Regions from separate parts of the Streptomyces sp. NPDC002057 genome, predicted to be linked through region 3. Evidence: riboswitches for the same ligand, from Rfam matches in the RefSeq annotation. Region 3 holds a riboswitch; each other region holds the start of a gene.
What was found. Region 3 has a riboswitch for cobalamin ahead of ABT129_RS04860 (cobalamin biosynthesis protein). Riboswitches for the same ligand answer to the same signal wherever they lie in the genome.

Region 1 (10,044 bases), on a different contig from region 3:
TTCCGTGAGGATGATCCGGTAGTGCGGGGCCAGTCGGTCGCTGAACTCCAGGTCCTCCGAGTCGCGCAGCCGCTCGTCGAAGCCGCCGAGCCGGTCGAAGACCTCCCGCGGCACCGCCGCCTGGGCGAAGAACGCGGTCTCCACGACCCCGGCGCCCCGGGCGCGCCACCAGTAGGCGTGCAGCGTCTTGTACCACTCGACGGGCCCGTCGTCGAAGAGCGGTTCGGGCGCGATGACACCGTGCACACAGCCGCAGGAGGGGTCGTCGCGCAGGATCTCCAGCGCGTTGGCCACCGAGTCCGGGGTGAGCGCCTCGTCGGAGTCGAGGAAGAACAGGACGTCGCCGGTGGCGGCGGCGATTCCCGCGTTCCGGGCGGCGGAGACACCGCGGTTGCCCTCGCCGCCGAGCAGGACGACCGGGTGGGTCCGGGCGATCTCGGCGGTCCGGTCGGTGCTGCCGTCGTCGACGACGATGACCTCGTGGACGGGGTGGGTCTGCGCGAGGACGGATCTGAGGCAGGCGTCGAGGGTGCGTGCGGAGTTGTAGGCCGGTATGACGACCGACACGGTTTGCGTCATGGGAAGAGCACACTGGGTCCGCGTATTGACCGGATATCGATCGCGTATCGCGGCTTCTCGCAGTCCGAGACGGTCAACGTTGCTGAAACAAAAGGGAGTTGGGCGCTGCTAGCGTTCCCGGTCGTGAACCTTCCCCCGATCTCCGGCGCCGCCGCCGGGACACGCGCGCACCGCACCGCCACCCGGCTCCTGGTCGGGGTGACGGCGGCCTGGGCGCTGCTCGTCGCCCTCGGGCAGCTGCTGAGCGGGCGGTGGTGGCTGTGGCTGCTGCCGGACCTGGCTCCGCCGCCGGCCTTCGTCGCGGTGCCCGTCCTGCTCTTCGCCCTGGCGTGCGCGGTGACCCGCGGGCGGACCCGGCGGTGGCTGCTCCCGGCCCTGGCGGTGCTGCTGGTGGCGGGGGTGGGGAGGGCGGGGCTCCACTGGGGGGCGCTGGTCCCCGGGGCGGGTCCCGGCGCGGCTCCCGGGCAGGCGCTCAGGGTGTTCTCGTGGAACACCCTCTACTGGGACACGACCGACGACCCGGACGCCTTCCACCGCTACCTGCGGTCCAAGGACGCCGATGTCTACCTGCTCCAGGAGCATCTGGGCTGGGAGGACGGGAAGCACAAGGAGATCGACCGGCTCGCCCGGCTGCGGGCGGAGTTCCCCGGCTACCACCTGGTGGCGCGGGGGGAGCTGGTCACCCTCTCGCGGTATCCGGTGGTCGCCGCTCCCCCGGTCGGCCCCGGCCGGGCGCCGGGCGCGTCCGCGTCCTGGCGGGAGCGGTTCGAGTGGAACAAGGTGCTGCGGACCGACGTGGACGTGGCCGGCACGGTGGTGTCCTTCTACAACGTGCACGTCCCGGTGCAGCTGGACATCGAGCGCAGCTGGCTGAGCCCCGGCTTCTACGGGGTGGTCCGCGCGACCGACCCCGTGCGCAAGGAGCACTACGCGGCGCTGCTCGGGGACGCCCGCGCGAACCCCCACCCGCTGCTGATCTCGGGGGACTTCAACACGACCCCGGCCATGGGCGATCTGGCGGGGCTGCGGGAGGCGTTCCGCGACGCGCTGCCGGCCTCGTCGTCGTTCCTGCCGGGCACCTGGGGCGTCGGGGGGCTCCCGCTGTGGCGGCTGGACTGGACGTTCACGGACGAGGCCCTGCGCGTGCACCGCTACGCCCTGGTCTCCGCCGCGGCGTGCTCCGTCAGGAACCGGCCTCGTCCAGCCGTCGCCGCTGGTCGGGGTCGAGGGTGAGGTCGAGCGCGCCCATGACCTCCTCCACCTGCTCGACGCGGCTCGCGCCGACGACGGGCAGGATCGACGGTTCGCCGTCGAGGAGCCAGGCGAGCACCACCTGGTTGACCGTCGCGCCGAGTTCGCCGGCGACCTCGCGGAGGGCGGCGAGGCGCGGGGCGGTGCCGGGGTGGTCGTAGGCGTCGGGGATCCCGACCTCGGGGCGGGTGTAGCCGCCGGAGAGCAGCGCGCTGTAGGCCCAGATCGTCAGATCGCCCTCGCTGCGCGTGTAGTCGAGGAGCTCCCTGGTGACGTGGACGTGCGCCGTGGAGGGGAGGCCCTTGTCGAAGCGGGGCTGGAGGTAGGAGTGGCGGTACTGGAGGTGGGTGTAGCGCGGGCGGTCGCCGGCGAGGGCGCGGGCGCGCTCGACCCGCCAGACGGCGTGGTTGCTGACGCCGAGTTCGCCCGCCCTGCCCTCGTCGACGAGGTCGGCGAGGGCAGCGACGGTCTCGGCGAGCGGGACCGCGCGGTCCTCCACGTGGGCCCAGAAGACATCGACCCGGTCCACGCCGAGGCGGCGCAGGCTGTCGTCGAGGGCGCTCCTGATCGCCTTCTCGGAGAGTCCTTCGACCTCGGCGGCCCCGGGGGTGGTGGGCCGTGCCCCGCACTTGGTGGAGAGGACGAGGCCGTCGCGGTTGCCGCGGGCGGCGAGCCAGCGGCCGAGGGTCGCCTCGCTCTCGTCGCCGGTTCCTCCCTCGACCCAGTACGCGTAGTTGTTGGCGGTGTCGATCACGGTGCCGCCGAGTTCGGTGAAGCGGTCGAGCACGGCGAACGAGGTGGCCTCGTCGACCGTCGTGCCGAACGGCAGGGCGCCGAGTGCCAGGGTGCGCTGCGGGATCGCCATGGATACAGTCCTTCTCGAAGACGGTTGGACTAGACCATCTTGGATCAAGACCTCCCGCCGCACAGGGGTTTCGCCGGACAAGCGGTGGCCGAACTCCGAGGATTCCCCTGTCCGTTCAATTGGTCTAGTCCTACGGGCCGACCGCGGCCTACCATCGCAGGGGCCGCACGGTCAGGCACGCAAAGTGAACGGCACGACGGGACTATTCGGGGGGAAGTCGTCTTGCTGGATGCGCTGGGAATAGAGCAGTCCGCGGAGACCGTGTACCGGCTCATGCTCGAACGGCCCGACTACGGGGTGGCGGACATGGCCCGCCGCCTCGACTGGTCGGAGGAGCAGGTCCGCGAGGCACTGGGCAGACTCACGGAGGCCCGGCTCGTCTCCATGGAGGACGGATCGGGGGAGGTCCTCCCGTTCGATCCCCAGGTGGGCTTCTCCTTCCTCCTCTCCCGGGCCGAGGCCGAGTTGAGCCGGCGGCGGCGCGAGGTCGAGCGCGCCGAGCGGGCGGTGGCCGACATCCTCGCCACGTACGCCGACCGGACCGACGGATCGGCGCGGCACGACGTCGTGCACCGGGTCGTGGGCCTGGAGAACGTCCGCGAACGCCTGGAGGACCTCGCCGCGAACGCCCGCACGGAGTGCCTCTCGCTGCTCCCGGGCGGGGCGCAGCTCCCCGACACGATGGACGCGAGCCAGCCGCTCGACCAGCTCGCCCTGGAGCGCGGGGTACGGATCCGGTCCATCTACCAGGAGAGCTTCCGCAACGACCCGCCGACCGTCGAGTACGTGCGCTGGTACTGCGATCTGGGCGGCCAGGCCCGGACGGTGCCCGTGGTCCCGATGCTCATGGTGATCGTCGACCGCGAGGCCGCGCTGGTCCCGGTCGACCCGGAGGACGGCCGCGCGGGCGCCCTGGAGGTGCGCAGCCCCGGCCTGGTGCACGCGCTCGTGGTGCTCTTCGACCGGCTGTGGGACGGCGGCACCCCCTTCGGCGAGGCCCCGCGCCGGGACGAGCACGCCCTCTCCCCGCAGGAGCGGGAGTTGCTCATGCTGCTCGGCATCGGGTGCACGGACGACATCGCCGCCCGGCGGCTCGGCGTCTCCCTGCGGACCGTGCGCCGGATGAGCTCGGAGCTGATGAACCGGCTCGGCGCGCGCAGCCGTTTCGAGGCGGGGGTGCGGGCCGCCAAGGAGGGCTGGCTCTGAGCGGCGCCCGCCCTCGCGCACCACCCTCTCCACCACCGCTCCACCACCCCTCCATCGACCCTCCACGGGCGGTCCCGACCATCGCGCGACCACCGCCCGGCCATCGTCCGACCACCGCGCCGTCCCCGGACCGTCGCACCTGGGGCGGAGTCCCATCCGTTATACGGACGGGGGTTCCGTGGAGCCCATGCGTCCCCTAGATTTCCCCACCATTACCGAGGTGATCAGTAAGGGGACGGAATCGCCATGTCAGAAGCGGCACAAGGGAAACAACCCACCATCACACCCCTGAGGGTGGTGATCGCGCTCTGTCTGTTCGCGCCCTTCGTGGCGATGCTCTGGGTGAGCTCGTACGCGAAGACCGAACCGCTCTTCGCGGGCATCCCGTTCTTCTACTGGTACCAGATGCTCTGGGTGCTGATCTCGACCGTGCTCACCATGGTCGCGTACAAGCTGTGGCAGCTGGACCAGCGCGGCCGCAAGGGAGGTGACGCGCGATGAAGGACGGCGTGAACGGCGTCGCACTCGCCGTGTTCATCTTCTTCTTCCTGGCCGTCACGGTCATGGGATTCCTCGCCTCGCGCTGGCGCAGGGCCGAGAACGAGAACAGCCTGGACGAATGGGGCCTGGGCGGCCGGTCGTTCGGCACCTGGGTGACCTGGTTCCTGCTCGGCGGCGACCTCTACACCGCGTACACCTTCGTCGCCGTCCCGGCGGCCATCTACGCGGCGGGCGCGGCCGGCTTCTTCGCCGTGCCGTACACGATCCTCGTGTACCCGCTGATCTTCACCTTCCTGCCGCGCCTCTGGTCGGTCTCCCACAAGCACGGATACGTCACCACCTCGGACTTCGTGCGCGGCCGGTTCGGTTCCAAGGGCCTCTCCCTCGCGGTGGCGGTCACCGGCATCCTCGCCACCATGCCGTACATCGCGCTCCAGCTCGTCGGCATCCAGGCCGTCCTGGACGTGATGGGCGTCGGCGGCGGCGAGACCACCCACTGGTTCATCAAGGACCTGCCGCTGCTCATCGCCTTCGGTGTCCTCGCGGCGTACACCTACTCCTCGGGTCTGCGCGCCCCGGCGCTCATCGCCTTCGTCAAGGACACCCTGATCTACATCGTCATCGCGGTGGCGATCATCTACATCCCGATCAAGCTGGGCGGCTTCGACGAGATCTTCGCCAAGGCGGGCGAGGCGTACGCGCAGACCAACCCGGCGACCGACAAGCCGCGCGGCGCGCTCGTCCCCGGCGAGGCCGGCCAGTGGACGTACGCGACGCTGGCGCTCGGCTCGGCGCTCGCGCTCTTCATGTACCCGCACTCCATCACGGCGACGCTGTCGTCCCGGAGCCGTGAGGTCATCCGCCGCAACACCACGATCCTGCCGCTGTACTCGCTGATGCTGGGCCTGCTCGCGCTGCTCGGCTTCATGGCGATCGCCGCCGGCATCCAGGTGAAGAACGGCCAGCTCGCCATCCCGCAGCTCTTCGAGACGATGTTCCCCGACTGGTTCGCGGGCGTGGCCTTCGCCGCGATCGGCATCGGCGCGCTCGTCCCCGCCGCGATCATGTCGATCGCCGCGGCCAACCTCTTCACCCGCAACATCTACAAGGACTTCATCAAACCGGACGCGACCCCGGCCCAGGAGACCAAGGTCTCCAAGCTGGTCTCGCTCCTGGTGAAGGTCGGCGCGCTCGCCTTCGTCCTCACCATGGACAAGACGGTCGCGATCAACTTCCAGCTGCTCGGTGGCATCTGGATCCTGCAGACCTTCCCGGCGCTCGTCGGCGGTCTCTTCACCCGCTGGTTCCACCGCTGGGCGCTGCTCGCCGGCTGGGCCGTCGGCATGCTCTACGGCACGGTCGCCGCGTACGGGGTGGCCAGCCCGACCCAGAAGCACTTCGGCGGCTCCTCCGCCGAGATCCCGGGCATCGGCGAGATCGGCTACATCGGCCTCACCGCCTTCGTCCTCAACCTGGTCGTCACGGTCGTCCTGACCTTCGTCCTCAAGGCCGTCAACGCCCCCGACGGCGTCGACGAGACCTCCCCGGAGGACTACACGGCCGACGCCGGCGACGCCGGGGTCAGCACGAAGGTCCCGAAGGTCGGCGCCGAGACCCACTGACCCGACGGCCGGAGACGGCCGCCGGACCCGCGAAAGGCCGCCCCGTCTCCTCCCGGAGGCGGGGCGGCCTTCGCCGTCCCCAGGCACACTGCCCTCATGGACTTCACCATCAGGGCGGTACGGCCCGAGGAGTACGAGGCGCTCGGCGAGCTCACCGCGGGGACCTATCTGAACGACGGGCTGTTGAAGCACGGGGCCGAGGACTCGTACCTGAACGTGCTGCGCGACACCGCCCGGCGCGCCCGCGAGAGCGAGGTGCTCGTCGCCGAGGACGGTGACGGGCTGCTCCTCGGCGGCGTGACCTTCGCCACGGGCGACACCCCGTGGGCGGACATCGCCGTCACCGGCGAGGCCGAGTTCCGCATGCTCGTCGTCGCCCGCGAGGCGCGCGGCCGAGGCGTCGGAGAGGCCCTCGTGAGGGCCTGCGTCGAGCGCGCCCGGGCCCTCCCCGGCTGTGCCCGCCTGGTGCTCTCCACGGACGCCTCGATGGTCTCGGCGCACCGGATATACGAACGCCTGGGCTTCGTCCGCACCCCGCACCGGGACTGGGAACCGATCCCCGATCACTCTCTGCGCACCTACGCCCTGGAGTTCTGAGTCCACGGCGCGACACAACATGTGGGGGGTTCCGCAAGCGACGCCCCCCACATGTATGCTCGACCTCGCTGTCGACGCAGGGGAATCCGGCGCGAATCCGGAACTGTCCCGCAACGGTGTGCTTCGTGCGGTTTCGTACGGGGTGAGTCCGAAGACCTGCCGGCAGCGCACCCGGTCCGTCCGTTTCGGGTGCCAATGACTTCCGGGCCCCGCGGAGTGGGCCGGTGGACACAGCGCGTCCGGCGTCCGGACCCCCGCGTGCCCGCCTCCCCCCGCCGCGGCCCCGAGCCGAGCGAGGGAGAGCCCCCACGTGACCATCGCGCCCGCCGATCCGGCTTCGGCCGAGGCTTCCGCGGTCGAGAGCGACGGCCCCGGGACCGTGCTGCTGCGGACCCTGACCGACCTCACCGCCGATCTCCCCGACACCGACCCCGGCAAGGTCGCCGCCGCCGCGCTCCGCGGCCGCAGCGCCTCGTCGGACGAGGCGGAACTGCGCGAGCTGGCCACCGAGGCGGCCGCCGGCCTGATCGCCGACGACCCGGCGTACTCCCGGCTCGCCGCCCGGCTCCTGACGATCACCATCGCCGACGAGGCCGCGAGCCAGGGCTCGTTCTCCTTCTCCGCCTCCGTCGCCGTCGGCCACCACGAGGGCCTGATCGCCGACCGCACCGCCGCGTTCGTGACGCGGCACGCGGACCGCCTCGACGCGACGATCGACGCGGCCGGCGACGACCGCTTCGGCTACTTCGGCCTGCGCACCCTCTACTCGCGCTACCTGCTGCGCCACCCGATCACCCGCAAGGTGGTCGAGACCCCGCAGCACTTCATGCTGCGCGTGGCCTGCGGGCTCGCCGAGGACGACAGCGTCCGCGCGCTCGACGAGGTCGCCGCGCTGTACGGCCTGATGAGCCGGCTCGACTACCTGCCGTCCTCCCCCACGCTGTTCAACTCCGGCACCCGCCACCCGCAGATGTCCTCCTGCTACCTCCTGGACTCCCCGCTGGACGAGCTGGACTCCATCTACGACCGCTACCACCAGGTGGCGCGGCTCTCGAAGCACGCGGGCGGCATCGGCCTCTCGTACTCCCGCATCCGCGCCCGCGGTTCGCTGATCCGCGGCACCAACGGCCACTCCAACGGCATCGTTCCGTTCCTGAAGACCCTCGACGCCTCCGTCGCCGCGGTCAACCAGGGCGGCCGCCGCAAGGGCGCCGCCGCCGTCTACCTGGAGACCTGGCACGCGGACATCGAGGAGTTCCTGGAGCTCCGCGACAACACCGGCGAGGACCAGCGCCGTACGCACAACCTGAACCTGGCGCACTGGATCCCGGACGAGTTCATGCGCCGCGTCAACGCGGACGCCGACTGGTCGCTGTTCTCCCCGGCGGACGTGCCCGAGCTGGTCGACCTGTGGGGCGACGAGTTCGACGCCGCCTACCGCAAGGCCGAGGAGGCGGGCCTGGCCCGCAAGACGATGCCGGCCCGCGACCTGTACGGCCGGATGATGCGGACCCTGGCCCAGACCGGCAACGGCTGGATGACCTTCAAGGACGCCTCGAACCGGACGGCCAACCAGACCGCCGAGCCCGGCCACACCGTCCACTCCTCGAACCTCTGCACCGAGATCCTGGAGGTCACCGACGACGGCGAGACCGCGGTCTGCAACCTGGGCTCGGTCAACCTCGGCGCCTTCGTGGTCGGTTCGGACATCGACTGGGAGCGGCTCGACGCCACCGTGCGCACGGCCGTCACCTTCCTCGACCGCGTCGTCGACATCAACTTCTACCCGACCGAGCAGGCGGGCAACTCCAACGCCCGCTGGCGGCCGGTGGGCCTGGGCGCGATGGGCCTCCAGGACGTCTTCTTCCAGCTGAAGCTGCCGTTCGACTCCCCCGAGGCGCGCGCGCTCTCCACCCGGATCGCCGAGCGCATCATGCTCGCCGCGTACGAGGCCTCCGCCGACCTCGCCGAGCGCAACGGGCCGGTCCCCGCCTGGGACAAGACCCGCGCCGCCCGCGGTGTCCTGCACCCGGACCACTACGACGTCGAGCTCAACTGGCCGGAGCGCTGGGCCGCGCTGCGCGAGCGGATCGCCGCCGTCGGCATGCGCAACTCGCTGCTCCTCGCCATCGCGCCGACCGCGACGATCGCCTCGATCGCCGGCGTGTACGAGTGCATCGAGCCGCAGGTCTCCAACCTCTTCAAGCGCGAGACGCTCTCCGGCGAGTTCCTCCAGGTCAACTCGTACCTGGTCGACGAGCTGAAGAGGCTCGGCGTGTGGGACGCGCAGACCCGTGAGGCGCTGCGCGACGCCAACGGCTCGGTGGCCGGCTTCACCTGGGTCCCGGCCGAGGTGCGCGAGCTGTACCGCACGGCGTGGGAGATCCCGCAGCGCGGTCTGATCGACATGGCCGCCGCCCGGACGCCGTTCCTGGACCAGTCGCAGTCGCTGAACCTGTTCCTGGAGACGCCGACGATCGGCAAGCTGTCGTCGATGTACGCGTACGCCTGGAAGCAGGGTCTGAAGACGACGTACTACCTGCGCTCCCGCCCGGCGACCCGGATCGCCCGCGCCGCCCAGGCGTCGACGGCGGCCGCCACCATCCCCGTCCAGCAGGCCGCCGACCCCGACGCGGTCGCCTGCTCCCTGGAAAACCCCGAGTCCTGCGAGGCCTGCCAGTAATGAGCTCCACCGAACAGAAGAACCTCCTCGACCCGGGCTTCGAGCTGACCCTGCGTCCGATGCGGTACCCGGACTTCTACGAGCGCTACCGGGACGCCATCAAGAACACCTGGACCGTCGAGGAGGTCGACCTCCACTCGGACGTCGCCGACCTCGCCAAGCTCACCCCCGGTGAGCAGCACATGATCGGCCGTCTGGTCGCGTTCTTCGCGACCGGCGACTCGATCGTGTCGAACAACCTGGTGCTGACGCTCTACAAGCACATCAACTCCCCCGAGGCGCGCCTCTACCTGTCGCGGCAGCTGTTCGAGGAGGCCGTGCACGTCCAGTTCTATCTGACGCTGCTCGACACCTACCTGCCCGACCCGGACGACCGCGCCGCCGCGTTCGACGCGGTCGAGGAGATCCCCTCCATCCGCGAGAAGGCGCAGTTCTGCTTCCGCTGGATGGACTCGGTCGAGAAGATCGACCGCCTGGAGACCCAGGCCGACCGGCGCCGCTTCCTGCTGAACCTGATCTGCTTCGCCGCGTGCATCGAGGGCCTGTTCTTCTACGGCGCCTTCGCGTACGTGTACTGGTTCCGGTCCCGCGGTCTGCTGCACGGCCTCGCCACCGGCACCAACTGGGTGTTCCGCGACGAGACGATGCACATGAACTTCGCCTTCGAGGTCGTGGACACCGTCCGCAAGGAGGAGCCGGAGCTCTTCGACGACGCGCTCCAGCAGCAGGTCACCGACATG
Region 2 (10,044 bases), on a different contig from region 3:
CAGGCGGATCGTCGCCGAGGACGCCCTGGACCTCACCCACCACCCCGAGTCCGTCGCGAACCCGGCGCACTCACCGGCGGGCCGGACCGGCTTCTACGGCCTCGGCTGGAACGTGTCGTACGACGACGAGGGGCGGCTGCGCCTCTCGCACACCGGCGCCTTCGCCCTCGGCGCGCACACCAACGTCACGATGCTGCCGGGCGAGCAGCTCGGCATCGTCGTCCTCACCAACGGGGCTCCGGCCGGTGTCGCGGACGCCGTCGCCCTGGACTTCTTCGACACCGCGCAGGACGGGAAGCCGAGCAGGGACTGGCTGCCGCTCCTCGACGCGATCTACGCGCAGGAGGAGGACGCGGGCCGGTCCGACACGGACTACGCGAAGCCCCCGTCCGACGCCGCCCCGGCGAAGGACGCCGGCGCGTACACCGGCACGTACGCCAACAGCTACTACGGCCGGCTGACGGTGGTCGAGGAGGGCGGCGGCCTGGTCCTGCGACTGGGGCCGGAGCCCCAGTCGTACCGGCTGACGCACTACGCGGGCGACACGTTCAGCTTCCCGACGCGCGGGGAGAACGCCGTGGGCCTCACCGGCGTCACGTTCTCCCCGGACGGGAGGACCGTCCGCGTCGAGTACCTGGACCAGGAGGGTCTCGGCACCTTCACCCGGAGCGGCTCGTAGGGCTCCGGACGACCCGCCCGGCCCGTCACCCGTACCGGCCGCGGCCCGTCACCCGTGCCGTCCGACCCCGTACCCGTGCCGTCCCGGCCCGTCACCCGTACCGGCGTGGCGTCCAGGTGATCGTCCGGCCGTCCGCGCGCTCGACCGCCCGCGTCTGCGAGGAGCCGATGAGGAGCAGGGTGCGCATGTCGACCTCGGAGGGCTCCAGGGTCTTCAGGGTGACGATCCGGACCGACTGCTCGGGGCCGCCCACGTCACGGGCGACGACGACCGGGGTCTCCGGGGAGCGCAGGTCGAGGAGGAGGTCGCGGGCGGCGGCCACCTGGTGGGTGCGGGACCTCGACCCCGGGTTGTACAGCGCGAGGACCAGGTCGGCGGCGGCCGCGGCGCGCAGCCGGGCCTCGATGACGTCCCAGGGCTTGAGCCGGTCGGAGAGCGAGATCGTCGCGTAGTCGTGGCCGAGCGGGGCGCCCGCGGCGGCGGCGGCCGCGTTGGCGGCGGTCACCCCGGGGAGGACCCGTACGGGAACGGCGGCGTAGTCCGGTTCGCAGGCGACCTCGAGGACGGCGGTGGCCATCGCGAAGACGCCGGGGTCGCCGCCGGAGACGACCGCGACCTTGTGGCCGCGGCGGGCCAGGTCGAGGGCGAACTCGGCGCGCTCGGACTCCACCTTGTTGTCGGAGCCGTGCCGGATCTGGCCGGGGCGCAGCACCGGCACCCGGTCCAGGTAGGTGGTGTAGCCGACGAGGACGTCGGCGTTGACGAGCGCGCCGCGCGACTCGGGGGTGAGCCAGGGGGCGCCCGCCGGGCCGGTGCCGACGACGACGACCTCGCCCGTCTCCCGTACGGGTGGCTCCTGGTCGATCCGGGAGGGCAGGACGGCGACGGAGAAGTACGGGACGGACTCGGGGTCGACGTCCGCGAGGTCGCCGGTCCGCTCGCCGGCCATGAACGCGCGCTCCACGTAGCGGGCGTCCTCCAGGCGGCCGGCCCGTTCCAGGGCCCGCTTCACGGTGGGGAAGGTGCGGCCGAGCTTCATCACGACCGCCGAGTCGGTGCCCGCGAGCCGGGCCGTCAGCTCGTCCTCCGGCAGGGTGCCGGGGATGATCGTGAGGACCTCCTCCGCCTCGCACAGCGGCTCGCCGAGCCGCGCCGCGGCGGCGGAGACCGAGGTGACCCCGGGGAGGACGGTCGTGTCGTAGCGGTGCGCGAGCCGCTTGTGCATGTGCTGGTACGAGCCGTAGAACAGCGGGTCGCCCTCGGCGAGGACGGCGACCGTGCGGCCCGCGTCGAGGTGCGCGGCGAGGCGGGCGGCGGCCTCCTCGTAGAAGTCGTTCAGGGCGCCCCGGTAGCCGCCGGGGTGGTCCGTGGTCTCCACCGTGAGCGGGTACATCAGCCGCTCCTCGATGTGGTCCTCGCGGAGGTGCTCGGCGGCGATGGAGCGGGCGATGGAGCGGCCGTGGCGGGCCGAGTGGTACGCGACGACGTCGGCGGCGGCGATGGCCTTCACGGCGGCCACCGTCATCAGGTCCGGGTCGCCGGGGCCGAGCCCGACCCCGTACAGCCTGCCCTTGGCCGTGTTCTCGCTCTGCGGGGTGCTCATGCCTGGATCTCCGCTTCGTGGGCGATCGCGTTGATCGCGGCGGCCGTCATCGCGCTGCCGCCGCGCCGGCCCCGTACGACGAGGTAGTCGAGGCCGAGGTCCTGGGCGGCCAGGGCGTCCTTGGACTCGGCGGCGCCGATGAAGCCCACCGGTATGCCGAGGACGGCGGCCGGGCGGGGCCCGCCCTTCGCGACCATCTCCAGGAGGTGGAAGAGGGCGGTGGGCGCGTTGCCGATGGCGACGACGGAGCCTTCGAGGCGGTCCCGCCACAGTTCGAGGGCGGCGGCGGAGCGGGTGGTGCCCAGCTCGGCGGCGAGCCCCGGCACCGACGGGTCGGAGAGCGCGCAGATCACCTCGTTGTCGGCGGGCAGCCGCTTGCGGGTGACACCGCTGGCGACCATCTGCGCGTCGCAGAGGATCGGCGCACCGGCCCGGAGGGCGGCGCGGGCGCTCGCGACGACCCCGGGGGAGTACGCGATGTCCTGGACGAGGTCGGTCATGCCGCAGGCGTGGATCATCCGGACCGCCACCTGGGCGACGTCGGCGGGCAGGCCCGTCAGATCCGCCTCGGCGCGGATCGTGGCAAAGGAGCGGCGGTAGATCTCCGCCCCGTCCTTCTCGTAGTCGAACATCGTGGTGCTCTCGCTCATCTCGTGGGTGTCGTGTGGGCTGACGGGGCGCGAGCCGCCGCGACCGCTTCGGCCAGGGAGGTACGGGGGACGGGGACGCCGTCCACCAGATAGGTGTCGGCGCCGGTGGCGACGGCGCCGGCCCAGACGCCGTGCGGATGTCCGCAGCGCCGCTCGCACCCGGAGTAGTGGAAGGCCAGGAGCCCCGCCGGTGCGCGGGCGGCGTCGGCGCGCACGTCGGCGAGGGACTTGGCGCAGCCGGGCCGCCCGGTGCAGGCGGTGACGCCGACGCCGGGTTCGCCGGGCCGGGTGATCAGTCCGTGGGCCGCGAGTGCGGGCAGCCGGTCGTGCTCCGCCCCGACGACGACCGCTCCGCGCCAGGGCGTGAACCGCACCTCGTCGGCGGGGAGCAGGGCCCGCAGCTGGGCGGCGGTCAGCCGGCCGAGCGGCGCGAGGACGTGCAGGGCGTGGGCGCCGAGCGGCCCGGGCGCGAGGGGCGGGGCCTGGGGCGGCGGTGGTACGGGGACGGGCCCGTCAGCGGGGTGGCCGGGGTCGCCGAGTCCGGTGGCTCCGCCGGGTCCGACGAGCCCGCTCAGGTCGGGCCGGTGGTCGGCGGGGAGCTCCGCGACCCGCCAGGCCCCCGTTCCGGCGGCTTCGGCGGCGGTGAGGAAGGCGCGGGCGGCGGCGAGCGCGGCACCGGGGGCGTCGGCGGCGCGGACCCGGAGGCACTGGGAGCCGACCCGGAGCAGGGCCGTACCGCCCTCTTCTGCGACCAAGGTCACATCGCCGCCGAGGCCGGCCACATCGCCCCGGCCGTCGTCGAGGACGAAGAGGAACCGGCCGGAGAGCGCCGCCGCCCAGGGCGCGGAACACAGCAGGTCGTCGAGAGCGCGGGCCCACAACTGCACGTCGGCGGCGCCGAGTCCGTCCAGGCCCGCGGCCGGGGAGGCCACGATGTTGCGGACGCGTTCGTGCGTGGGGGAGGGCAGCAGGCCCGCCCCGGAGAGGAGCGCGGCCAGCTCCGCCCCGCAGTCGTCCGCGAGGCCGCGCAGCTCGGCGTTGCCGCGCGAGGTGACGCTGAGCCGCCCGTCGCCGAGGCTCTCCGCCGCGTCCGCCAGGGCCATTGCCTGACGTGCCGTCAGGCGGCCTGCGGGCAGGCGGAGTCGGGCGAGGCGGCCGTCGTCGGCGGAGTGCAGGCGCAGCGCCCCGGGACACGCGTCGCCACGGTCCCGAATGCGAGGTTCGCCCGGGTCGGGCAACGGGGGCGGGGTCGGCGGCATGGCGGCGAGCATACCGACGGGGAACCGGGCACCCACCGGGTGCGATCCGGCCGGCTCCGCCCTGCGCCCCGGCCCGCGGGACGCTCGGGCGGGCAGTGTGATCCGGCCGACCCTCCCGTCCGCCCCGGCCCGCCGACCTCACGATCTACTATGCAGACGGCATGGGGTCCCAGGACCCCGGGGAGGAAGCCCGGTGAGAATCCGGCGCGGTCCCGCCACTGTGAGCCGGCCCGGACCGCGCCTTCGCGCGATCACGGACCGGTGAGTCAGGAACTCCCGCCATCCACACGACCACCCGGGGCGCGGACAACCCCGAGGAAGGCCTGCGCTCGCCATGCTTCTGCTGCTGTCGCACTCCGACACCGACCTGCTCAGCGCCCGCGCGGCCGGCGGCCCGGTGGAGTACCGCTTCGCCAACCCCTCCCGCCTCCCCCTCGCCGAACTGCCCGCCCTCCTCGACGACGCCGACCTCGTCGTCGTCCGTCTCCTCGGCGGCCTCCGCTCCTGGGAGGACGGCCTCGAAGCGGTCCGCGCCACCGGAAAGCCCGTGGTCGTCCTCAGCGGCGAACAGGCACCCGACGCGCAGCTGATGGAGGCGTCCACCGTCCCCGTCGGCGTCGCCACCGAGGCGCACGCCTACCTCGCGCACGGCGGCCCCGGGAACCTGGAGCAGCTGGCCCGCTTCCTCTCCGACACCGCCCTCCTCACCGGCCACGGCTTCGAGCCCCCGGCCGCCGCCCCCACCTGGGGCCCGCTGGAGCGCACCGCCCGCACGACGACCGGCCCGACCGTCGCCGTGCTCTACTACCGCGCCCACCACATGAGCGGGAACACCGGCTTCGTCGACGCCCTCTGCGCGGCGATCGAGGACGCCGGCGCGCAGCCGCTCCCGCTGTACGTGGCATCCCTGCGCGCCCCCGAGCCGGAGCTGCTCGACCGCCTCCGCACCGCCGACGCGATCGTCACCACCGTCCTCGCCGCGGGCGGCACCAAGCCCGCCGAGGCGCAGGCCGGCGGCGACGAGGAGGCCTGGGACGCGGGCGCGCTCGCCGCGCTCGACGTGCCGATCCTCCAGGCGCTCTGCCTGACGGGCTCGCGCGCCGCCTGGGAGGAGAACGACGAGGGCCTCTCCCCGCTGGACGCCGCCAGCCAGGTCGCCGTGCCGGAGTTCGACGGCCGCCTGATCACCGTCCCCTTCTCCTTCAAGGAGATCGACGAGGACGGCCTGCCCGCGTACGTCGCCGACGCCGAGCGCGCGGCCCGGGTCGCCGGGATCGCCGTACGGCACGCCCGCCTCCGGCACATCCCGAACGCCGAGAAGAAGCTGGCGCTCGTCCTCTCCGCGTACCCCACGAAGCACTCCCGCATCGGCAACGCCGTCGGCCTCGACACCCCCGCCTCCGCCGTCTCCCTCCTCCGCCGCCTCCGCGCGGAGGGGTACGACTTCGGGCCCGTCGAGGAGCTGCCCGGAGTGGTCTCCGGCGACGGCGACGAGCTGATCTACGCCCTCATCGAGGCCGGCGGCCACGACCAGGACTGGCTCACCGAGGAGCAGCTCGCCCGCAACCCGGTCCGCATCCCGGCGGCCGACTACAAGCGCTGGTACGCGACCCTGCCCGAGGCGCTCCGCACCCACGTCGAGGAGCACTGGGGCCCGGCGCCCGGCGAGATGTTCCTCGACCGCTCCCGCAACCCCGAGGGGGACATCGTCCTCGCGGCCCTCCGCCGCGGGAACCTCCTGATCCTCATCCAGCCGCCGCGCGGCTTCGGCGAGAACCCGATCGCGATCTACCACGACCCCGATCTCCCGCCGTCCCACCACTACCTCGCCGCCTACCGCTGGATCGCCGCCCGCGCCGAGGACGGCGGCTTCGGCGCCGACGCCATGGTCCACCTGGGCAAGCACGGCAACCTGGAGTGGCTGCCCGGCAAGAACGCCGGCCTGTCCGCCGCCTGCGGCCCCGACGCGGCCCTCGGCGACATCCCGCTGATCTACCCGTTCCTCGTCAACGACCCGGGCGAGGGCACGCAGGCCAAGCGGCGCGTCCACGCGACCCTCGTCGACCACCTCGTGCCGCCCATGGCCCGCGCCGACTCCTACGGCGACATCGCGCGCCTGGAGCAGCTCCTCGACGAGTACGCGCAGATCTCCTCCATGGACCCGGCGAAGCTGCCCGCGATCCGCGCCCAGATCTGGACGCTGATCCAGGCCGCCAAGCTCGACCACGACCTCGGTCTCCAGCAGCGCCCGGAGGACGACGGCTTCGACGACTTCCTGCTGCACGTCGACGGCTGGCTGTGCGAGGTCAAGGACGCCCAGATCCGTGACGGTCTGCACGTCCTCGGCGGCGCCCCGCAGGGCGAGGCCCGGGTCAACCTGGTCCTCTCCATCCTGCGCGCCCGCCAGATCTGGGGCGGCACGCAGGCGCTCCCCGGTCTGCGCGAGGCCCTCGGCCTCGACGAGTCGGCCGCCACCCGCACCACCGCCGACGAGGCCGAGGCGAAGGCCCGCGAGCTGGTCGAGGCGATGGAGGCGGCGGAGTGGTCCGTGGACGCCGTCGCGACCGTGGCCGCCGCGTACGGCCCCGACGTGCACGCCGTCCTGCGGTTCGCCTGCGAGCAGGTCGTGCCGCGCCTGGCCGCCACCACCGACGAGCTGTCACACGCCGTGCACGCCCTGAACGGCGGCTTCGTCCCGGCCGGCCCGTCCGGGTCGCCGCTGCGCGGCCTCGTCAACGTCCTGCCGACCGGCCGGAACTTCTACTCCGTCGACCCGAAGGCCGTGCCCTCCCGGCTCGCCTGGGAGACCGGACAGGCCCTCGCCGACTCCCTCCTGGAGCGCTACCGCACCGACAACGGCGAGTGGCCCACGTCCGTGGGCCTCTCCCTGTGGGGCACCAGCGCCATGCGCACCGCCGGTGACGACGTCGCCGAGGCGCTCGCCCTGCTCGGCGTCCGCCCCCTGTGGGACGAGGCCTCGCGCCGCGTGAACGGCCTGGAGCCGATCCCGCTCACCGAGCTGGGCCGCCCGCGCGTCGACGTCACGCTGCGCATCTCGGGCTTCTTCCGGGACGCCTTCCCGCACGTCATCGGGCTCCTCGACGACGCCGTGCGGCTGGTCGCCGGCCTGGACGAGCCCGCCTCGGACAACTACGTACGGGCGCACGCGCAGGCCGACCTCGCCGAGCACGGCGACGAGCGGCGCGCCACCACCCGGATCTTCGGCTCCCGGCCCGGCACGTACGGCGCGGGCATCCTCCAGCTGATCGACTCGCGCGACTGGCGCACGGACGCCGACCTCGCCGAGGTGTACACGGTGTGGGGCGGGTACGCGTACGGGCGCGGGCTCGAAGGACGCCCGGCGCGCGCCGAGATGGAGACCGCCTACAAGCGGATCGCCGTCGCCGCGAAGAACACGGACACCCGCGAGCACGACATCGCCGACTCCGACGACTACTTCCAGTACCACGGCGGCATGGTGGCGACCGTCCGCGCGCTCAGGGGCACCGCCCCCGAGGCGTACATCGGCGACTCCACCCGCCCCGAGACCGTCCGCACCCGCACCCTCGTCGAGGAGACCTCCCGGGTCTTCCGCGCCCGCGTGGTCAACCCGCGCTGGATCGAGGCGATGCGCCGCCACGGCTACAAGGGCGCGTTCGAGCTGGCGGCGACCGTCGACTACCTCTTCGGGTACGACGCCACGACGGGCGTCGTCGCCGACTGGATGTACGACAAGCTGACGCAGGAGTACGTCCTCGACCCGGAGAACCAGGCCTTCCTGAAGGAGGCCAACCCCTGGGCCCTGCACGGCATCGCGGAGCGCCTCCTCGAAGCCGAGTCGCGCGGGATGTGGGAGAAGCCGGACCCGGAGACGCTGGCCGCCCTGCGCCAGGTGTTCCTGGAGACCGAGGGCGACCTGGAGGGCGAGGACTGAGCGAGCCCTAGTTCCTCACGAGGGCGGGGGCCGGTGCCAGTTCCAGGCGGCGGCCCCGGAAGCCCTCCCGGAGGCGCCGGTCGTGGGTGACCACGACCAGCGTGCCCGGGTACAGCGCGAGCGCGGCCTCGATCTCCTCCACGAGCGCCGGGGCCAGGTGGTTGGTCGGCTCGTCGAGGAGGAGGAGATCGGCGGGCTCGGTGACGAGCCGCGCCAGTTCCAGTTTCCGGCGCTGTCCTGTCGACAGGTACCGGACCGGGGTCGTCAGGTCCCCGGCGGAGAAGAGACCCAGGGCGAGCAGTTCGTCCGTGCGGTCCGCTCCGAAGGCCTCGCCGACCGTACGGGGGTCGGTGGGCGGGGCCGTTTCCTGACGGAGCAGTCCGACCCGGGCGGGGACGCCCACGGACCCCCCGTCCGGGGCGAGTTCGCCCGCGAGGACCTTCAGGAGCGTGGTCTTCCCGGCCCCGTTCGGCCCGGTGACCAGGAGCCGCTCGCCCGGGTCCAGGTGGAGGGCGTCGAGGCGCAGCCGGCCGTCCACCCGCAGGCCGGCCAGGTCCACGCGCGCGCCCTCGCCCTTGAGCGCGGCGCGGAAGCGGAGCGGCTCCGGGGGCGCGGGCACCGGGTCCGCGGTGAGCCGGGCGAGCCGCTCGCGGGCGGCCCGGATCCGGCTCATCGCCCCGTGCGCCCGTGACCGGGCCCGGAAGGCGCCCGCCCCGCTGAACGAGGCCGGGGCCTTGCGCGGAATCGCCGAGAAACGGTCGATGTTCGTGTCCGCCAGGGACCGGTACCGGGCGAGTTCGGCCTTCCACTCCTCGTGTTCCCGCTGCCGTCGGGCCCGCTCGGCGGCGCGCCCGGTGAGGTAGCCCGCGTAGCCGTCGCCGTAGCGGCGGACGGTGTGGCGGTCCTCGTCGACCTCCAGGACGGCGGTGGCCACCCGGTCGAGGAAGGTCCGGTCGTGGGAGACGGCGACGACCGTGCCCCGGTGGGCGCGCAGCCGCTCCTCCAGCCAGGCCACCGCCTGGTCGTCGAGGTCGTTGGTCGGTTCGTCGAGCAGCAGCAGTTCGGGTTCGGCCGCGAGCACGGCGGCGAGCGCGAGCCGGGAGCGCTGTCCGCCGGAGAGGGTGCCGAGGGCGCGCTCGCGGTCGAGCGGGCCGGATTCGCCGAGCCGGCGGAGCGTGGTCTCGACGCGCCGGTCGGCCCCGCCGCCGCCCCGGGCCTCGTGGAGGGCGAGCAGCTCCGCGTACCCGGCGAGGTCACCGGTCTCGGCGAGGGCCGCCTCGGCCGCGCGGATGGCCCGCTCCAGCTCCCGTATCTCCGCGAGCGCGTGGTCGATCGCGTCGCCGACGGTGGAGGCCGGCGGGAGGTCGAGGGTCTGGGCGAGGTGGCCGAGGCCGCCGGGGGAGTCGACGGTCACCGTGCCGTTGTCGGGGGCCTCCAGGCCGGCGAGGAGTCGCAGGAGGGTGGACTTGCCGGAGCCGTTGTCGCCGACGACGCCGAGGCGTTCGCCGGGGCGGACGGTGAGGGAGACCCGGTCGAGGACGGTCCTGTGGTGGACGTGGCGATCGTCGTAGCGCTTGCTGACATCGGTGAGTTGGACACGGAACAAGGGCGGCCTCCGGTACGTCGACTCCAGGAATGTGACGAGACGTCTCGTCTCGCTTCATCGAAGGTACGCCACGGTTCGCTCCACCGCAAGACGTTCCGTCTCGCCATGTGCGTGGGGGTCCCGCTCGGGACTCCTGGCCGAACTCCCCCTCGGGGTCCGCTCGGGACTCCTACCCGGTCCCCCGGTGTCCTGCTCGGTGTCCTGCTCGGGGCTCCCGGGTGCGGCTCCCGTTCAGGCGGAGGCCGTGCGCAGCACGAGGGCGGCTATCGCGAGCAGGGTGAGGATCACGACCGGGGCCAGCTCGTAGTCCTTC
Region 3 (10,044 bases):
CGGGCGGGGGGGAGGGAACGAGGAGGGAGGGGGGCCGGGGCGCGGTCTCCCCGGGCCTCGCGAGCCCCTCCTTGGAGTGACATGGGTCTCGTCCGCGGGGTCCCCCGGTCGGATGGTTCGGTCCGGGGAGCGGAACCGGGTGGCGGAGGAGGAACCGGGGCAGGTCGCACGTGCCCTGTGATGGCCCGGATTACCCGGGGTTGCGGGGTGACCGCATCGTGGACACCCGGCCCGCCCGGCGGTCAAGCGGAATGCCTCGACACCGGATAGGGACACCACGCCGCCCGACCCAGTTCACCTTCCGTTCACCCAGGTTGCCTACGTTCGGCTCGCCACTGACGTCAAACGATTGCCTGGGTAAATGGAACACATCACGCTGCTGCTCGCCATTGTGGTCGTGACAGCTCTCGTGTTCGATTTCACGAACGGTTTCCACGACACCGCCAACGCGATGGCCACGACCATCTCGACCGGTGCCCTCAAGCCGAAGACGGCGGTGGCCATGTCCGCCGTGCTGAACCTCGTCGGCGCGTTCCTGTCCGTGGAGGTCGCCAAGACGATCTCCGGCGGGATCATCAACGAAGAGGGCATCCGCACAGAGGTGATCTTCGCCGCGCTGGTCGGCGCCATCCTGTGGAACCTGCTGACCTGGCTGCTGGGCCTGCCTTCCAGCTCCTCCCACGCCCTCTTCGGCGGCCTCATCGGCGCCGCGGTCATGTCGGCCGGCTGGTCGGCCGTGAACGGCCCCACCATCGTCACCAAGGTCCTCATCCCGGCCATCGCCGCGCCGCTCGTCGCCGGCCTCGCCGCGATGGCAGCCACCAAGCTGACGTACAAGATCAAGGCCAACCCCGAGGCGAAGGCCACGGCCAAGGGCTACCGGGCCGGCCAGATCGCCTCCGCCGGTCTCGTCTCCCTCGCCCACGGCACCAACGACGCCCAGAAGACGATGGGCATCATCACCCTCGCCCTGGTCACCCAGGGTGTCGTCGCCCCCGGCTCGAACCCCCCGATGTGGGTCATCGTCTCCGCCGGTGTCGCCATCGCCCTCGGCACCTACCTCGGTGGCTGGCGCATCATCCGCACCATGGGCAAGGGCCTCACCGACCTCCAGCCGCAGCAGGGCTTCGCCGCCCAGACCAGCGCCGCGACGGTCATCCTGGCCTCCTCGCACCTGGGCTTCTCGCTCTCCACCACCCAGTCCTGCTCGGGTGCCGTGATGGGCGCCGGCCTCGGCCGCAAGGGCGGTGTCGTCCGCTGGTCGACCGCCACCCGGATGTTCGTCGCCTGGGGTCTGACCCTGCCCGCCGCGGGTCTGGTCGGCGCCGGCGCCGAGTTCCTCACCAAGCAGGGCCCCTGGGGCATCGCCGCCGTCGCGGTCCTGCTGGTCGTCGGCTCCGCCGTCATCTGGTCGCTCTCCCGCCGCAAGCCGGTCGACCACAACAACGTCACCGACGACGACCTCGACGCCGAGCCCGCGGGTGTGGTGACCACCGCCATCGCGGCCGTCACCCCGCCGCCGGCCGCCGGTTCCGTCGCCGCCGTCGCGGACGAGGACCTCAAGACCACCATCCCGGCGCCGGTCCCCACGGACCCGGCCGCTCCCCCGGCCCCCGCCGCAGCGGTGTAAGGAACGAACGACATGAAGATCGACTGGGCAGCCCTCGGCTCCGTCTTCGGAGTCAGCCTCGTGGCGACCGTCGCCCTCGTGGGCCTCTTCACCCTCGGGATCGTCGGCCTCGGCAAGCAGGAGGAGGCCGCCGCCCGCGGTGACTCCGCCGCCCTGGCCCGCACCGGCGCCTACACCTGCTTCGGCCTCTGCCTCGCGGCCGTGGCCTACGGCATCTACCTGATCGTCGTCTGACGGTCCACGCTCCACCGGCCGGGCGGCCCGCACTCTCCGTGCGGGCCGCCCGGCCCGCGTCTGTCCACCGCCCTCTCTGTGGTGCTCCGCACAGTGCGCCGTCGCAGGTCAAGGGTGAGTTGACGCCCCTTCTCGGGGCGTGGTGGACTGCCGAGGCCATTACGGCGGCAGCAGAGGAAGTCCGGTGCGAATCCGGCGCGGTCCCGCCACTGTGACCGGATCCCCAGGGTCCGGGAGTCAGGAACTCTCGCCGCCGGTCACGTCGATCCAGGGCGCGGACCCTGAGTGAGGACAGAGCGCCATGCCCGGCCGCAGCAGTACCACCGGTGCGTTCGCGTACGGCGCGGCCGCGGGCCTCGCCGTCGACCTGCTCGTCGGCGACCCCCGGCGCGGACACCCCGTCGCCGTGTTCGGCCGGGCCGCCGCCGCCGTCGAGGAGCGCCTCCACCACGACCACCGCGGCTGGGGCGCCCTCCACACCGCCGTCTGCGCCGGCTCCACCGTCGCCCTGGGCGCGCTCGCCGCACGGGCCGTGCGGAACCGGCCGGCCGCCGCCGCCGCCCTCACCGCCGCCTCCGTCTGGGCCGTCGTCGGCGGGACGACCCTGGGCCGGGAGGCACGCGCGATCGGCGGGGCGCTGGCCGCCGGCGACCTGGAGGTGGCCCGGGAACGGCTGCCGCACCTCTGCGGCCGCGACCCGCACTCCCTCGACGGACCGGCGATGGCCCGCGCGGTCGTCGAGTCGGTCGCCGAGAACACCTCCGACGCCGTGGTCGGCGCCCTCTTCTGGGGCGCGGTCGCGGGCGTGCCGGGCCTGCTCGGCTTCCGGGCCGTCAACACCCTCGACGCGATGGTCGGCCACAGGTCGCCGCGCCACCGCCGGTTCGGCTGGGCCTCGGCCCGGCTCGACGACGTGGCCGGCTGGCCCGGAGCCCGGCTGACGGCCGCGCTCGCGACCGTCGCGGGCGGGAACCCCCGCGGGGCCGTACGGGCCTGGCGCGCGGACGCGGCGAAGCACCCCAGCCCCAACGCGGGCCCGGTCGAGGCCTCCTTCGCGGGGGCGCTCGGCGTACGGCTCGGGGGGACCCTGGCGTACGGCGGCCGGGTCGAGCACCGGCCGGTGCTCAACGGGACGGGACGGCCCGTCGAGGTCGCGGACATCGACCGGGCGGTCGGCCTCTCGCGCCGGGTGACCGCGCTGACCCTGGTCGCCTGTGTGGGCGGCCGCATCACCATCGGCGCCCTGGCGGCCCGGAAGCGGAGGAACGCATGAGGGGCGGAGGACTGCTCGTCGCCGGGACCACCTCCGACGCGGGCAAGAGCGTCGTCACCGCCGGCATCTGCCGGTGGCTGGTCCGGCAGGGCGTCAAGGTCGCGCCCTTCAAGGGACAGAACATGTCCCTCAACTCCTTCGTCACCCGCGAGGGCGCCGAGATCGGGCGGGCCCAGGCCATGCAGGCGCAGGCCGCCCGCGTCGAGCCGACCGCGCTGATGAACCCGGTGCTGCTCAAGCCCGGCAGCGACCGGTCCAGCCAGGTCGTCCTGATGGGCAAGCCGGTCGGCGAACTCAGCGCGCGCGGCTACCACGGGGGGCGCCAGAAGGAGCTGTTCGAGCCCGTCCTGGCCTGCCTGGAGGAGCTGCGGAGCACGTACGACGCGGTGATCTGCGAAGGGGCCGGCAGCCCGGCCGAGATCAACCTGCGGCGCACCGACATCGTGAACATGGGCATAGCGCGGGCCGCGCGGCTGCCCGTGGTCGTGGTCGGGGACATCGACCGGGGCGGGGTCTTCGCCCAGTTCTTCGGGACGACGGCGCTGCTCGCGCCCGAGGACCAGGAGCTGATCGCCGGATATCTCGTGAACAAGTTCCGGGGCGACGTGACCCTGCTCGAACCCGGGCTCGACATGCTGTACGACCTGACCGGGCGGCGGACCTTCGGCGTCCTGCCGTACGCGCACGGGCTCGGCATCGACGAGGAGGACGGCCTCCGGGTCTCGCTGCGCGGCACCGTCCGCGAGTCGGTCGTGGCGCCGCCGGTCGGCGCGGACGTGCTGCGGGTCGCCGTCTGCGCCGTACCCCTCATGTCCAACTTCACGGACGTCGACGCGCTGGCCGCCGAACCGGGCGTCGTCGTCCGGTTCGTCGACCGGCCCGAGGAGCTCGTCGACGCGGACCTCGTCGTCGTGCCCGGCACGCGCGGCACGGTCAAGGCCCTCGCCTGGCTGCGGGAACGCGGCCTCGCCGACGCGCTCGCCCGGCGCGCCGCCGAGGGCCGCCCGGTGCTCGGCGTCTGCGGTGGCTTCCAGGTGCTCGGCGAGCGGATCGAGGACGAGGTCGAGTCGAGGGCCGGAACCGTCGACGGGCTCGGACTGCTCCCCGTACGCGTCCGGTTCGCGCGCGAGAAGACCCTGGCCCGACCGGTCGGCGAAGCGCTCGGCGAGCGGGTCGAGGGGTACGAGATCCACCACGGGATCGCGGACGTACGGGGCGGGGAACCGTTCCTGGACGGCTGCCGGGTCGGCTCGGTGTGGGGCACCCACTGGCACGGCTCCCTGGAGAGCGACGGGTTCCGGCGGGCGTTCCTGCGGGAGGTCGCGGCGGCGGCCGGACGGCGGTTCGTACCGGCTCCGGACACGTCGTTCGGGGCGCTGCGGGAGGAACAGCTGGACCGGCTGGGCGATCTGATCGAGGAGCACGCGGACACGGGGGCGCTGCTGCGGCTGATCGAGGAGGGGGCTCCGGCGGGCCTGCCGTTCGTGCCGCCGGGAGCACCGTGAGCGAGAAGGGCGCGGCCGCCGGCCGCGGGTGGTCACCCGCCGCCGACGGCCGCGCGTCGTCATTCGAACGTCAGCAACCTGAAGGAGAGACCTGCCGATGAGCACCCGGTATCCGTTCACCGCCGTCGTCGGTATGGACGACCTGCGGCTCGCGCTGCTGCTCAACGCCGTCAGCCCCGCCGTGGGCGGTGTGCTGGTCCGGGGCGAGAAGGGGACCGCCAAGTCCACCGCCGTCCGGGCGCTCGCCGAGCTGCTGCCCGCCGTTCCCGTCGTCGCCGGCTGCCGGTTCAGCTGCGACCCGGCCTCGCCCGACCTCGGCTGCCCCGACGGGCCGCACGGGACCGCGCCCGGCACCGAGCGGCCCGCGCGGATGGTCGAGCTGCCCGTCGGCGCCTCCGAGGACCGGCTCGTCGGCGCGCTCGACATCGAGAAGGCGCTCGCCGACGGCGTGAAGGCCTTCGAGCCGGGGCTCCTCGCCGCCGCGCACCGGGGCATCCTCTACGTCGACGAGGTCAACCTGCTCAGCGACCACCTCATCGACCACCTCCTCGACGCCGCCGCCATGGGCTCCTCCTACGTCGAGCGCGAGGGCGTCTCGGTGCGGCACGCCGCCCGCTTCCTGCTCGTCGGCACGATGAACCCCGAGGAGGGCGAGCTCCGGCCGCAGCTGCTCGACCGGTTCGGGCTGACCGTCGAGGTCGCCGCCTCCCGCGAGCCCGAGCAGCGCGTCGAGGTCGTCCGGCGACGGCTCGCCTTCGAGGACGACCCGGACGCGTTCGCCGCGCGCTGGGCCGACGAGGAGACCGCGCTGCGCGGCCGGATCACGGCCGCCCGCGCCCTGCTGCCCCGGGTGACCCTCGGGGACGCCGTGCTGCTCCAGATCGCCGCGACCTGCGCCGCCTTCGAGGTGGACGGCATGCGTGCCGACATCGTCATGGCCCGGGCCGCGACCGCGCTCGCCGCCTGGGCCGGACGCACCGAGGTCACCTCCGAGGACGTGCGGCAGGCCGCGCTCCTGGCCCTCCCCCACCGCAGGCGCCGCTCCCCCTTCGACGCGCCGGGCCTCGACGAGGACAAGCTCGACGACACCCTGGAGCAGTTCAGGGGCGAGGAGCCGCACTCCGACCCGGACGAGGACCCCGAGCCGGACGGCCCGGGGGACGGCGGTCCCGGCGGCGGCGGTCCCGGCGGCATTCCGCCGCAGGGTGACGGGCCGGCCCCGGAGTCCGCCCACGAGGACTCCGCCGCCCCGGAGGACGCCCCCGCGCCCGCGGAGGCTCCCGCGCCCGCGCCGCAGCGCGCCGGTGCCGGGGAGCGCGCCGCCGTCGCCGCCTCCGAGCCCTTCCGTACGAAGGTGCTGAGCGTGCCGGGTCTCGGCGAGGGCGCGGCCGGGCGCCGCTCCCGGGCCCGCACCGACCACGGCCGTACCACCGGATCCGTACGCCCCCGGGGTGCCCTGACCAAGCTCCACCTGGCCGCGACCGTGCAGGCCGCCGCCCCGCACCAGAAGGCCCGCGGGCGGTCCGGCCCCGGGCTCGTGGTCCGCCGGGACGATCTGCGGCAGGCGACCCGGGAGGGGCGGGAGGGGAACCTGGTGCTCTTCGCCGTGGACGCCTCCGGTTCGATGGCGGCGCGGCAGCGGATGAGCGCCGTCAAGGGCGCCGTCCTCTCCCTGCTGCTCGACGCCTACCAGCGGCGCGACAAGGTCGGCCTCGTCACCTTCCGGGGGCGTGACGCCGAGGTCGCGCTGCCGCCGACCTCGTCCGTCGACGCGGCCGCCGCCCGGCTGGAGAAGCTCCCGACCGGTGGTCGTACGCCCCTGTCGGCCGGGCTCCTGAAGGCCCACGACGTCCTGCGGGTGGAGCGGCTGCGGGACCCCTCGCGCCGCCCGCTGCTCGTCGTCGTGACCGACGGGCGCGCGACCGGCGGCGGCGCCGACCCGGTGGCGCTGGCCGCCCGCGCGGCGCGGCTGCACGCGTCCGAGGGCACGGCCTCCGTCGTCGTGGACTGCGAGACGGGGCCCGTGCGGCTCGGGCTCGCCCGGGAGCTCGCCCGCGAACTCGGCGGCACCGCCGTCACCCTGGACGAGCTGCGCGCCGACTCGATCGCCGGCCTCGTCAAGGACGTACAGGCAGGACAGACAACCAGGAGGGCCGCTTAATGCCGCAGGGACAGCCGACCGTCGTCCCGGACGACGGTCTCACCACCCGTCAGCGTCGCAACCGCGCGCTGGTGATGGTCCACACGGGCGTCGGCAAGGGGAAGTCGACCGCCGCGTTCGGCATGGCGCTGCGCGCCTGGAACCAGGGCTGGCCGATCGGGGTGTTCCAGTTCGTCAAGTCCGCCAAGTGGAAGGTCGGCGAGGAGAACGCCCTCAAGGCGCTCGGCGAGACCGGCAAGGGCGGCACCGTCACCTGGAACAAGATGGGCGAGGGCTGGTCCTGGATCCAGCGCGAGGTCGCCGAGGGCGAGCAGTCGCACGAGGACAAGGCCCGTGAGGGCTGGGAGCAGGTCAAGCGGGACCTGGCGGAGGAGCGGTACAAGTTCTACGTCCTCGACGAGTTCGCGTACCTCCTGCACTGGGGCTGGATCGACGTCGCGGAGGTCGTCGAGGTGCTGCGTGACCGCCCCGGGCACCAGCACGTCGTCATCACGGGCCGCAACGCGCCGCGGGAACTGGTCGACTTCGCGGACCTCGTGACCGACATGTCCAAGGTCAAGCACCCGATGGACGCCGGTCAGAAGGGCCAGCGGGGCATCGAGTGGTAGCACGTCTCGTCATCGCCGCGCCCTCCTCGGGCGCGGGCAAGACCACGGTCGCGACCGGCCTGATGGCCGCGTTCGCCGGCCGTGGTCTGGCCGTCTCCCCGCACAAGGTCGGCCCCGACTACATCGACCCCGGCTACCACGCCCTGGCGACCGGACGGCCGGGCCGCAACCTCGACGCGTACATGTGCGGTACGGGGCTGATCGCGCCGCTCTTCGAGCACGGGGCGCGCGGCTGCGACCTGGCCGTGGTCGAGGGGGTCATGGGCCTCTACGACGGGGCCGCCGACCAGGGCGAACTGGCCTCCACCGCGCAGGTGTCGAAGCTCCTCAAGGCGCCCGTGGTGCTCGTCGTCGACGCGTCCTCGCAGTCGCGGTCGGTGGCGGCGCTCGTACACGGCTTCGCGTCGTGGGATCCGGAGGTACGGATCGGGGGCGTGATCCTCAACAAGGTCGCGACGGACCGGCACGAGCACCTGCTGCGGGAGGCGCTCGGGGAGTCCGGGGTGCCGGTGCTCGGCGTGCTGCGGCGGGCGCCCGCCGTCGCGACGCCCTCGCGCCACCTGGGGCTCGTGCCGGTGGCCGAGCGGCAGGCGGCGGCGGTGTCCGCCGTGGCGGCGCAGGCCGAACAGGTGCTGGCCGGGTGCGACATGGAGGCGTTGCTCGCGTTGGCGCGCAGCGCTCCGGAGCTCCACGCGGAGGCCTGGTCGCCGGAGGTCGTCGGGCGGCCGCGCGCGGAGGGGCCCGTGGTGCCCGCACCGAGGATCGCGGTGGCCGGCGGAGCCGCGTTCACCTTCTCGTACGCCGAGCACACCGAGTTGCTGACCGCCGCCGGCGCCGAGGTCGTGACCTTCGATCCGCTGCGGGACGAGGCGCTTCCCGAGGGGACGAGCGGGCTCGTCATAGGCGGCGGGTTCCCCGAGATGTACGGGAGCCAGCTCTCCGCCAACGAGCCGCTGCGGAAGGCCGTCGCCGGGCTCGCCGCCTCCGGGGCGCCGATCGCCGCCGAGTGCGCCGGGCTGCTCTACCTGGCGCGGTCGCTCGACGGCACGCCCATGTGCGGGGTGCTCGACGCGGACGCGCGGATGTCGGAGCGGCTGACGCTCGGGTACCGGGACGCCGTCGCCGTGAGCGACAGCGTGCTCGCGCCCGCCGGGGCGCGGATGCGCGGGCACGAGTTCCACCGCACCGTGATCGAGCCGGGGGCCGGGGCGGCCGCCGCCTGGGGGCTGCGGCAGCCGGAGCGGCGCGTCGAGGGCTTCGTGCGGGGCGGGGTGCACGCCAGCTATGTGCACACCCACTGGGCGGGGGCTCCCGAGGCCGCCGCGCGGTTCGTCGAGCGGTGCGCGGGCGGTCCGGTCGCGTGAGGTCAGCCGCCGGAGACTCCCACCACGAGCCAGATGAAGCCGACGCCCGCCACCGTGCACAGCAGGGTGGAACGGGCGGGGTGTTCGTGGTGGGCCTCCGGCAGGATCTCGGCGGCGGCCAGGTAGAGCAGGGCGCCGCCGAAGAAACCGAGATAGCCGCCGAGGAGTTCCTCCGGAAGGGTGAACAGCAGGGTGGACGCGGCGCCGACGACGGGGGCGAGGGCGTCGGCGACGAGCATGGCGACGGCCTTGTGCCGGGCGTTCCCGTAGAGGCTCGTGATCGTGTAGGTGTTGAAGCCGTCGGCGAAGTCGTGGGTGATGACGGCGACCGCGACGGCGGCGCCCATGCCGCCGCCGACCTGGAAGGCGGCACCGAGCGCGATGCCGTCCATGAGGCTGTGACCGACCATCGCGGCGGCCGCCGTCAGGCCGACCTGGGGGACCCGTTCGTCGGCGCCGACACCGTGTGCCGCCCGGCGTACGGCGAGGAGCCGCTCCACGCCGTGGGCGAAGAGGAAGCCTCCGACGAAGAGCAGCAGGGCCTCCGGGACACCGAAGACCACGTCGCCCGCCGCGTCCAGCGCCTCGGGGAGCAGGTCGAGTCCGACGACGCCGAGCATGAGCCCGCCGGCGAGGCCGAGGACGAGGTGGCGCCGGTCCGTGACGCGCTGTGCGACCCAGCCGCCGAAGAGCGTCATGAGGAACGCGCCGAGCGCGACGACTACAGCCATGGGCCTTTGGTATCGGATCGGGTGCCGTCCGCGCACCTCGGCGTGGGGGCCAGACCGGGGACGCCGGTGGACGAGGTGCTCGCCCTGGTCGGGGAGGTCCTGGGCGAGGCGGGGCTGACGCGCGCGGACGTCCGGTCGCTGGCGACGCTCGACGCGCGGGCGGCGGAGCCGGGTGTCGTGGGGGCGGCGGCCGAGCTCGGCGTACCGGTGCGGGGGTTCACGGCCGAGGAGCTGGCGGCCGTGTCCGTACCGCATCCGTCGGCGCTGCCGCTGGCCGCGACGGGGACGGCGTCGGTGGCGGAGGCGGCGGCGCTGCTGGCGGCGGAGGGCGGGGGCGCGCGGGCGCGTACGGACGCGGGGGACGGGGCCGGGGAGGGCGCGCGGACGCCCGCGCGTACGGAGGCCCGTACCGGGTCCGTCGCCGGTGCCGTGCTGCTCGTGCCCAAGCGGAAAACCCGACGGGTAACGTGCGCTCTCGCCGCTTCCGTCCCGGTACGTCCGAACGAAGATGCCCCAGGCGTACGGTTGTTGCCCCGAA

Region 1: another riboswitch for cobalamin. It lies ahead of ABT129_RS01955 (ribonucleoside-diphosphate reductase subunit alpha); the one in region 3 lies ahead of ABT129_RS04860 (cobalamin biosynthesis protein).
Region 2: another riboswitch for cobalamin. It lies ahead of cobN (cobaltochelatase subunit CobN); the one in region 3 lies ahead of ABT129_RS04860 (cobalamin biosynthesis protein).

The regions. Positions count from the first base shown of each region.
Region 1 is NZ_JBEOXR010000002.1:27,356-37,399, reverse strand. Features, by position in the region: gene ABT129_RS01990 (glycosyltransferase family 2 protein) at 1-579, opposite strand, end outside; gene ABT129_RS01985 (endonuclease/exonuclease/phosphatase family protein) at 703-1,812, shown strand; gene ABT129_RS01980 (aldo/keto reductase) at 1,763-2,695, opposite strand; gene ABT129_RS01975 (LuxR C-terminal-related transcriptional regulator) at 2,918-3,901, shown strand; gene ABT129_RS01970 (DUF3311 domain-containing protein) at 4,148-4,402, shown strand; gene mctP (monocarboxylate uptake permease MctP) at 4,399-6,024, shown strand; gene ABT129_RS01960 (GNAT family N-acetyltransferase) at 6,121-6,621, shown strand; cobalamin riboswitch at 6,677-6,799, shown strand; gene ABT129_RS01955 (ribonucleoside-diphosphate reductase subunit alpha) at 6,932-9,304, shown strand; gene ABT129_RS01950 (ribonucleotide-diphosphate reductase subunit beta) at 9,304-10,044, shown strand, end outside.
Region 2 is NZ_JBEOXR010000001.1:263,265-273,308, forward strand. Features, by position in the region: gene ABT129_RS01195 (serine hydrolase) at 1-679, shown strand, start outside; gene ABT129_RS01200 (precorrin-2 C(20)-methyltransferase) at 771-2,282, opposite strand; gene ABT129_RS01205 (precorrin-8X methylmutase) at 2,279-2,932, opposite strand; gene ABT129_RS01210 (ferredoxin-like domain-containing protein) at 2,929-4,203, opposite strand; cobalamin riboswitch at 4,335-4,486, shown strand; gene cobN (cobaltochelatase subunit CobN) at 4,526-8,125, shown strand; gene abc-f (ribosomal protection-like ABC-F family protein) at 8,133-9,731, opposite strand; gene ABT129_RS01225 (DoxX family protein) at 9,963-10,044, opposite strand, start outside.
Region 3 is NZ_JBEOXR010000004.1:31,698-41,741, forward strand. Features, by position in the region: gene ABT129_RS04850 (inorganic phosphate transporter) at 362-1,630, shown strand; gene ABT129_RS04855 (hypothetical protein) at 1,643-1,864, shown strand; cobalamin riboswitch at 1,991-2,133, shown strand; gene ABT129_RS04860 (cobalamin biosynthesis protein) at 2,166-3,137, shown strand; gene ABT129_RS04865 (cobyric acid synthase) at 3,134-4,642, shown strand; gene ABT129_RS04870 (putative cobaltochelatase) at 4,740-6,803, shown strand; gene cobO (cob(I)yrinic acid a,c-diamide adenosyltransferase) at 6,803-7,411, shown strand; gene ABT129_RS04880 (cobyrinic acid a,c-diamide synthase CobB) at 7,405-8,775, shown strand; gene ABT129_RS04885 (ZIP family metal transporter) at 8,778-9,506, opposite strand; gene cobC (Rv2231c family histidinol phosphate aminotransferase CobC) at 9,528-10,044, shown strand, end outside.